DNA from 4 places in the Streptomyces sp. NPDC059957 genome. Region 3 is predicted to be linked to each of the others. Evidence: riboswitches for the same ligand, from Rfam matches in the RefSeq annotation. Region 3 holds a riboswitch; each other region holds the start of a gene.
What was found. A riboswitch is a leader RNA that binds a small molecule or an ion and turns the genes downstream of it on or off. The one in region 3 is predicted to bind cobalamin.
Positions count from the first base shown of each region.

Region 1 (2,190 bases), on a different contig from region 3:
CGGAGTGCGCCGCGACGACCTCGGCCATCGCCCTGGGCTCGACCGAGTCCCAGAGCTCCACGACGGCCAGCCGGGTCAGCCCGCCCGCGGCCAGCCGCTTCAGCTCGGGGACCAGGTCCTCGCGCAGGGCGCAGCAGGAGCAGTCGTTGACCAGCGGGGTCTCCTCGGCGGAGATCGAGCCCCCGGAATCGCGCAGCGTGCGCAGGACGTTGCCCTCGGCGGCCGAGGACGGATCGTGGTGCAGGGCGATGCTCCCCGGCACGGTCCGCAGCAGGTGCTCGACGGTCTCCTTGCGTGCGTCGGCGTGCATGCCGCCGACGATCACGACGGGGAGGGTCACTCGGACCCTCCGTGGCGGGCGGGGCGGATCGGGGACTTCACGGGGTGGCTCTCCTCAGCTCTCGGGCCGCAGCAGGCCGCGTTCGTACGCCTTCGCCAGCCGCTGCGGAACCAGGTGCACGGCCCCGTCGACGGTGATCGGGGCGAGCTGCGGTGTCGTGGCCTTCCACTGGGCGCGGCGGTGGCGGGTGTTGCTGCGGGACATCTTCCGTTTGGGTACGGCCATCGGGACCTCCTGGTGTCGAAAGCGTTCGGCGCGAGCCTATACGAAAATGACGACCATTTTCAATAAGGGGGTGGGGTGGGTGCGCGTCATCGGGGGAGGCGCGTCTGCGTGTCCCATTTCACCGTCCGGCATGCGGGAAGTCGTCTTCGTTTCCCGGGCGTCCGCCCTACTGTGGGCCTCGCAGCTGGTTCGCCCCCGTCCGCCAGGCGGGAGGCGTCGTAAGAGGGAACCCGGTGGGAATCCGGGACTGCCCCGCAGCGGTGAGCGGGAACGACCGCCGTCATACGCACTGGGACCGGAACCGGTCCTGGGAAGCGACGGCCACTAGGTGCCCGCCGGGAGACCGGCAGGCGAGCCCGCGAGTCCGAAGACCTGCCCGTTGCCCGTGCGCGATCGACCGCGCACGGTTTCCCGGTGACCTCGTGGGCGGGTCGGCGTGCTTCAGGCGGGTCCTCCCGTCGCGTACCGAGCCGTACGCGACCCCGGCGCCCGCCCGTTACCGCACCCTTCGCGTCCGCGACCCGTCACCGGGTCCATGGAGACACGCTCGCGAAGGAGAGTTCCGTGACCACCGAGTCCGCAACCGCGCCCGTAGGCGCCACCGTGTACGGCTACCCCCGCCAGGGACAGAACCGGGAACTGAAGAAGGCGGTCGAGGGCTACTGGAAGGGCCGCGTCACCGCCGAAGCCCTCCGCGCCACGGCCCGCGACCTGCGCCGGACCAACTGGGCCCGGCTCGCCGGGGCCGGCATCACCGAGGTTCCCACCGGCGACTTCTCGTACTACGACCACGTCCTGGACACCACGGTCATGCTCGGCGCGATCCCCGACCGTCACCGGACCGCCGTCGAGGCGGACGCCCTGGACGGCTACTTCGCGATGGCGCGCGGCACCCAGGACGTGGCCCCGCTGGAGATGACCAAGTGGTTCGACACCAACTACCACTACCTGGTCCCCGAACTCGGTCCCGACACCGTCTTCACCGCCGAACCCGCCCGACAGGTGGCCGAGTTGAAAGAGGCCCTGGCCCTCGGTCACACGGCCCGCCCGGTCCTGGTCGGACCGGTGACCTACCTCCTCCTCGCCAAGTCCGCACCCGGCACGGCCCCCGGCTTCGAGCCGCTGGCCCTCCTCGACCGGCTGCTCCCCGTCTACGCACAGGTCCTCGCCGAACTGCGCGCGGCGGGCGCCGAATGGGTCCAGCTCGACGAACCGGCCCTGGTCCAGGACCGCACCCCGGCCGAACTCAACGCCGCGGCCCGCGCCTACCGCGAACTCGGAGGACTCGGCCTCACCGAGCGCCCCAAGCTGCTCGTCGCCTCCTACTTCGACCGGCTCGGCGAAGCACTGCCCGTACTGGCGAAGGCACCCGTGGAGGGCCTCGCCCTCGACTTCACCGACCGGGCCGCCGCCAACCTCGACGACCTCGCCGCGGCAGGCGGCATCCCCGGCAAGCGCCTGGTCGCGGGCGTGGTCAACGGCCGCAACATCTGGATCGACGACCACCAGCGCTCGCTGACGACCCTGGGCACCCTGCTCGGCCTCGCCGGCCGGGTCGACGTCGCCGCGTCCTGCTCCCTGCTGCACGTCCCGCTCGACGCCGACGCCGAGCGGGACACCGATCC
Region 1 is NZ_JBHWMB010000127.1:100-2,289, forward strand. It holds partial or broken gene ACFWBW_RS40160 (cobalamin biosynthesis protein CobW) at 1-310, opposite strand, end outside; gene rpmF (50S ribosomal protein L32) at 395-565, opposite strand; cobalamin riboswitch at 734-960, shown strand; gene metE (5-methyltetrahydropteroyltriglutamate--homocysteine S-methyltransferase) at 1,130-2,190, shown strand, end outside.
Region 1: linked by a shared signal. The riboswitch ahead of metE (5-methyltetrahydropteroyltriglutamate--homocysteine S-methyltransferase) and the one ahead of ACFWBW_RS00445 (CbtB-domain containing protein) in region 3 are both predicted to bind cobalamin.

Region 2 (2,190 bases), on a different contig from region 3:
ATCGCCCCGAAGGCGCCTGCTCCCCCGCCGGGTCCCGGCCCTGCGAGCACGATGTCGAGCACCTGGCCCGGGGGGATCCGTACCGGTCCCAGGGCCAGTCCCGCCAGGGCCGACGCGGCCAGCGCGGCGGCGAGCAGGGCCAGTACGACCGGCGTACGGGTGAACGCGCGGGCGGCGCGGAGGCTCACGCGGCGTCGGGGTGGAGCTGGGCGCCCAGCGATTCGACGGCGTCGGCGACGCGGACGCCGAGCACGGCGGAGGACAGCGGCAGCACGACGAACCGCTGGTTCTTGATCGCGGGTACCTGGGCCAGTGCCGGATCCTTCAGCAGGCGCTGCTTCTTGGCTTCGACGGTGGTGCCGCCGTAGTCGTAGATGAGGACGAACTCGGGCTTGCGCTCGATGACCTTCTCCCACGACACGTCGCCGAAGGTGTCGTCGAGGTCGGCGAACACGTTCGTGCCGCCCGCCAGCGCGACGATCTCGTTGCCGATGCCCTTGCCGCCCGAGGTGTAGGCGGAGGCCTCGCCCGAGTCGTAGACGAAGACGGCGGGCTTGGCCTCGTCCTTCACGCGTGTGCTGACGGCTTCGATGCGGCGCTGTTCGTCGGCAATGAACCGCTCGCCGCGCTCGGGTACGCCGAAGGTCCGTGCCACCTCGGTGATTTCGGTCCTGAGCTGGTCGACGCCGACCTTGCCGTCGGTGCAGTACTCCACGCTGAGGCGTGAGTTGATGCCGGACTTCGCGAGCGCCTCGCGGTCGCGGCCCTGCGCCTTGTCGAAAGCGCTGGAGTAACCGCCGTACACGAAGTCGGGGTTGGCGCCGAGGAGGATCTCCTTGGAGGGGTACTCCTTCGCCAGCACCTTGATCTTGTCGTACGCGGGCCGGTAGGCGGGCAGTACGGCGTCGTCCAGGTAGGCCGTCCCGACGGTCTTCCCCTCCAGCCCGAGGGCGAGGAGGATCTCGGTGGCGTGCTGGTTCATGGCGACCGCACGCTGCGGCGGTGCCTGATAGGTGCTGGTGACACCGCAGTTGGTGACCGTGTACGGGAAACCGGGCGTGGTGCCCGCCGCCGCCTTCGCGTCCTGCGCCGCGGGTGATCCCCCACACGCGGCCAGCGGTATCAGGAGGGGGACGGGCAGGAACGCGCGCAGCAGCGCACGGGGGTACGAAGACATGGCGAAGCCTCTCCGGGGGATCCGCGTCCCCTGGTCGAACCGAAAGAGGCGGTGCGTCAGTGTCTGACTCCCGGGTCCCCGCAAGGGGTGGCCGGTCACAGTGGCGGGACCGCACCGGATTCGCACCGGTTTCCTGTCCTGCACCGCCTGGATAACCCGGCCCAGTGTGCCAGAAGGGCGGGGCGTCAGCGCCCCGGGCGCACCGCACCGGCCGGCCGCGCCGCACGCGAGGCGAGGGTCCGCAGCGCCTCGTCGGAGGGGGATCCCGGCTCTGCCGTGTAGAGGTAGAGCGTCTGGTCGGGGTCGTCCGGGAAGGTGAGGGACTCGTACTCCAGGGCCAGTTCGCCGACAGCGGGATGCCGGAAGCGCTTGGTGCCGTGGGTGTGTTCGAGCACGTCGTGCCCGGCCCACCAACGCCGGAAGTCCCCGTCGAACGCCGCCAGTTCATCGACGAGCGGGCTCAGCCCCGGATCGTACGGGTGTCTCCCGGCGTAGAACCGCAGCGCGGCGACGGCTCCGCGCGCGGCGCTCTCCCAGTCGGCGAAGAGCGTGCGGGCGGCGGGGTCGAGGAAGAGGAACCGCGCCAGATTGCGGCCGCGTCGGCCCGGTGTGCCGGGCGCCACTGTGCCCGGCTCCACTGTGCCGGGCGTCACTGTGCCCGGCTCCACCGTGTCCGTCTCGGGTGCGCCGAAGTCTGCGTACAGGGACTCCGCGAGCCGGTTCGCGGCCAGGACGTCGAGCCGGCGCCCCATGATCATCGCCGGGGTGCCGTCCGCCAGGGCGTCCAGTACCCGGTGGAGGCCCGCCCGGACCCGCTGCGGGCCGGCGGTTTCCGCGCTACCGGGGGCGCCGGCCGCCGCCGGGTCTGCGGCGCGCCCGGACCCGGCGGCCCGCTGCGGGCGGGCCAGGTCGAAGAGGTGGGACCGCTCGGTGGCATCGAGCCGCAGCGCACGGGCCACGGCTTCGAGCACCTCGGCGGGCGCGTGCAGGGTGCGGCCCTGCTCCAGCCGGGT
Region 2 is NZ_JBHWMB010000010.1:89,062-91,251, reverse strand. It holds gene ACFWBW_RS09605 (FecCD family ABC transporter permease) at 1-188, opposite strand, end outside; gene ACFWBW_RS09600 (ABC transporter substrate-binding protein) at 185-1,177, opposite strand; cobalamin riboswitch at 1,215-1,351, opposite strand; gene ACFWBW_RS09595 (helix-turn-helix transcriptional regulator) at 1,363-2,190, opposite strand, start outside.
Region 2: linked by a shared signal. The riboswitch ahead of ACFWBW_RS09600 (ABC transporter substrate-binding protein) and the one ahead of ACFWBW_RS00445 (CbtB-domain containing protein) in region 3 are both predicted to bind cobalamin.

Region 3 (2,190 bases):
CGAGATCAACGAGCAGAAGACCGCGTACGGCCTGGCCACCTGGACGGACCGGAAGACCGGCCGGTCCTACGCGGCGGTCAGCCAGCGCAACCGCACCCGGATCGCCCTGCTGGAGCTGGTCGCCACCCCCGCCGGCACCGTCGACTACCGCCAGGTGCGCACGCTCGACCTGCCGTCCTCCTTCCGCCTGCCGAACGGCGCCTCCTGGACGCCCTGCGCCGAGCCGGGCGAGCTGGCGCAGGTCGAGGGCATGGTCGTCGACCCCGCGGACGGCACCCTGTACGCGGGGCAGGAGGACGTCGGCATCTGGCGCATCGACGCGGGCCTCACCGGCACGCCGAAGCTGATCGACAAGGTGCGCGAGTACGGCGTCCCCGGCACCTACGACGAGGAGACCGAGGAGTGCGCGCCCGGCGCCGATCCCGGCTACGGCGGCAAGCGCCTGAAGGCCGACGTCGAGGGCCTGACCCTGGTCACCGAGGCCGACGGCGACGGTTATCTGCTCGCCTCCAGCCAGGGCGACGACACCTTCGTCGCCTACGACCGCGAGCGCGAGGACCGCAACGAGTTCGAGGGCGCCTTCCGGATCACCGCGGCCTCCGCCGCCCTCGACGGCTCCGAGGTCTGCGACGGCGCCGCGGCCCTCAACGCCCCCCTCGGCACGCGCTACCCCCGCGGCCTGCTCGTCGTCCAGGACGGCCGGGAAACCCCCGGTGACGGCGACCGCGAGGCGACCGGGTTCAAGTTCGTCGACCTGGGCGAGGTGGTCGACGCCATCGGCTGACGCCCTCAACTGACGCCGTGGATCGATGCCATCGACCGACGACGTCGGTCGATGGCATCGGCCGTTGCCGTCGACCGGCGGGACGACGGTGAGACGGAGCCCTTCTGAGACGCCCCTGTAAGGCCGCCATAAAGAGCGGTACGGTGGCGGACGACAAGACGACGGTATGACGGAAGTCCGGTTGAGAATCCGGCACGGTCGCGCCACTGTGAATCCTCCCGGAGGGGGAGGAAAGTCAGACCCGCCACCGTCGTCGCAAGCACCACTGACCGGGACGCGTGTTCCCTCTGGAGGTTCCTGCCATGGCCGACTCCGCCGTGCCCACGACTGCCACCCCCCTGGCCGTCGCACCCATCTCCCTCTCCACCCTGGCCCCTTGGGCGCTGTTCGCCGGCGTCCTGATGCTGGTCCTGCTCTACCTCGTCGGCGCCGAGCAGGGCGCCACCGCGATCTTCGAAGGCGACACCGTCCACGAGTGGATGCACGACGGTCGCCACCTCCTCGGCTTCCCCTGCCACTGATCCACCGATCCGCAAGGGACCGAAAACTTCATGAACCCCATTTCCCCCCGCGTGCTCCTCATCAGGGGCATGCTCGCCGGCCTGCTCGCCGGAGTGGCCGCGTTCCTCGTCGCGTACTTCCTCGGTGAATCCCAGGTCGACGCGGCGATCGCCATCGAGGAAGCCGGAGCCCACGACCACCACGGCGAGGCGGCCCCGGTCAGCCGGGCCCTCCAGGCCACGGCCGGGCTGGGCACCGGAACGCTGCTCTACGGGATCGCGCTCGGCGGCATCGCCGCGCTCGTCTACTGCTATGCCCTGGGCCGGATCGGCCGCTTCGGCCCCCGGGCCACGGCGCTGCTCGTCTCCGGCGGTCTGTTCGTCACCGTCACCCTGGTGCCGTTCTTCAAGTACCCGGCCAACCCGCCGGCCGTCGGGGACCCCGAGACCACGGTCCAGCGGACCACCCTCTACGTCCTGATGCTCGCGCTCGGCCTGCTGCTCGCGGCGGCCGCGCTGATCCTGGGCCGGCGCCTGGCGCCGCGCCTGGGCAACTGGAACGCCTCGGTCGCCGCCTCGCTCGCCTTCGTGGTGGCCATCGGCATCGCCTACGCGTTCCTGCCCGGCATCAACGAGGTGCCGACGGGCTTCCCGGCGGCGCTCGTCTGGCAGTTCCGGCTCGCCTCGCTCGCCATTCAGGCCGCGATGTGGACCACTTTCGGCCTGGCTTTCGGATTTCTTGCCGAACGGGCCCTTGCCCCCGCCGTGACACCCAAGGAGGCTGTACAGCCTGCGAGTTGACGTCTTGCGTGCAAGTGACTGAGAGGCTGGTGGCGGCGCGGTGACGACGGCGACCCGAGAGCTCCGGGACCACCGAAGACCCAAAGGCCGCCGGGAGGCGCCGCA
Region 3 is NZ_JBHWMB010000001.1:88,753-90,942, forward strand. It holds gene ACFWBW_RS00440 (phytase) at 1-784, shown strand, start outside; cobalamin riboswitch at 912-1,048, shown strand; gene ACFWBW_RS00445 (CbtB-domain containing protein) at 1,087-1,305, shown strand; gene ACFWBW_RS00450 (CbtA family protein) at 1,336-2,085, shown strand.

Region 4 (2,190 bases), on a different contig from region 3:
CCGATCCACCCTGCGTCGGCCTGCGGGGGGATCGCGTAGCCGAGGTGCTGGAGGCTGTAGAGGACGTTCATGGCGCAGTGCTTGACGCCGTCCTCGTTCCCGGTGATCAGCGCCCCGCCGACGCGCCCGTAATAGGCGTACTGGCCCTGCTCGTTCAGGATCGAGGAGCAGGCGTAGAGCCGCTCGATGACCTGCTTCATCACCGAGCTGTTGTCCCCCAGCCAGATCGGGCCGCACAACACGAGGATGTCGGCGTCCATGATCTGGCTGTAGAGCACCGGCCACTGATCGCTCCCCCAGCCGTGGTCGGTCATATCGGGCCAGACGCCGGTGGCGATCTCGTGGTCGACGGCCCGGATGAGCGAGGTCCGGGCCCCGGCCGCCTCCATCACCGCACGGCTCTTGTCGATCAGGCCCTCGGTGTTGCTGGGCTCGGGCGATCGCTTGAGCGTGCAGTTGACGTAGACGGCGGTGAGGTCGGAGTAGTCGACGGCGGGCGCGGCATCGGGTTCGGCGGTCACCCCACCAGGCTCCGCGCCGCCGGGCGGCCCCGCCAGCGGACCGCACCCGTCCGGGCTCGTCCCGTCCGGGCTCGTCCCCGTTGGCCGCGCCCCGTCCGCGCTCGCCCCGTCCGCGCTCGCCCCGGCCCCTGCGGAACGGCACGGTGCGGCGCAACCGCCGCTGCCCTGCGGCCCCGGACACCCGGAACTCCCCCTCCGGTCTGCACCCTTGGGGCGGCCGACGAGCCGCCGGACACGGAGAGTCACCCCTAAGTGGAATCCGGCTGCCGCCCGGCGCGATTGGGGCGGGTTGTTACCGGTCCGTGCGGCCGACTAGGGTCAGCGGGCCTTGGTGTTCGGGAAACCGGTGAGAAACCGGTGCGGCCCTCGCCACTGTGATCGGGAAGTCCGGCTCCACTCCTGCGGGAAAGCCACTGGGCTGCGCGGGAAGTTCCGCGCTGCCCGGGAAGGCGGAGCATGGACGTCAACCCGTGAGCCAGGAGACCGGCCGGGGCGCGTTGTCCATCCACGAGGTGCTGGAGAGGTCTCCCCACTCATGCATATAGCCGAGGGGTTCCTACCCCCATTGCACGCGGTCGCCTGGGGCGCCGCGTCCGCTCCCTTCGTCGTCCACGGCGTCCGCTCGCTCACCCGCGAGGTGAAGGCCAACCCGGAGAGCACGCTGCTGCTCGGCGCCTCCGGAGCGTTCACCTTCGTCCTGTCCGCCCTGAAGATCCCCTCGGTGACGGGCAGTTGCTCGCACCCCACGGGCACCGGGCTCGGGGCGATCCTGTTCCGGCCGCCGATCATGGCGGTGCTCGGCACGATCACCCTGCTGTTCCAGGCCCTGCTGCTGGCGCACGGAGGGCTCACCACCCTCGGCGCCAACGTCTTCTCGATGGCCATCGCCGGCCCGTGGGCGGGCTACGCCGTCTACCGGCTGCTGCGGAAGTTCGGTCTCCCGCTGATGGTGACCGTGTTCTTCGGCGCCTTCTTCGCCGACCTGGTCACCTACTGCGTCACCAGCCTCCAGCTCGCGATGGCCTTCCCGGACCCGGCCAGCGGGTTCCTGGGTGCGCTCGCGAAGTTCGGCGGGATCTTCGCCGTCACGCAGATCCCGCTGGCCGTGAGCGAGGGTCTGCTGACCGTCCTCGTGATGCGGCTGCTGATGGCGTCGAGCAAGTCGGACCTGGTCCGCCTCGGCGTCGCGAAGCTGACCTCCTCCCGTACCGAAGAGAAGGCGGCGGCCTGATGAGCGGGATGTCCAAGAACGCGAAGATCAACAGCCTGCTGCTGCTCCTGGTGGCGGCGCTGGCCGTCCTCCCCGTCGCGCTGGGGATGGGCGACCACAAGGAGGAGCCCTTCACGGGCGCCGACGCGCAGGCCGAGACGGCCATCACCGAGCTGAAGCCGGATTACGAACCCTGGTTCTCCCCTCTGTACGAACCCCCGTCCGGCGAGATCGAGTCCGCGCTGTTCGCCCTGCAGGCGGCGCTGGGAGCGGGCGTGCTCGCCTACTACTTCGGCGTCCGCAAGGGCCGCCGCCAAGGAGCGGCCGCCGCCGCTGCCGCCGACGCCCCGGAGGCGTAGGCGGTGCTGCCGATCGACGTGGCCGCGCACAGCAGTCGCTGGCGCGGCCGGCACCCGCTGGAGAAGGCCCTGCTCGGGATCGGGCTGACGGTCACCGCCG
Region 4 is NZ_JBHWMB010000020.1:14,082-16,271, reverse strand. It holds gene ACFWBW_RS15700 (flavodoxin family protein) at 1-521, opposite strand, end outside; cobalamin riboswitch at 834-1,028, shown strand; gene ACFWBW_RS15695 (energy-coupling factor ABC transporter permease) at 1,057-1,752, shown strand; gene ACFWBW_RS15690 (energy-coupling factor ABC transporter substrate-binding protein) at 1,752-2,090, shown strand; gene cbiQ (cobalt ECF transporter T component CbiQ) at 2,094-2,190, shown strand, end outside.
Region 4: linked by a shared signal. The riboswitch ahead of ACFWBW_RS15695 (energy-coupling factor ABC transporter permease) and the one ahead of ACFWBW_RS00445 (CbtB-domain containing protein) in region 3 are both predicted to bind cobalamin.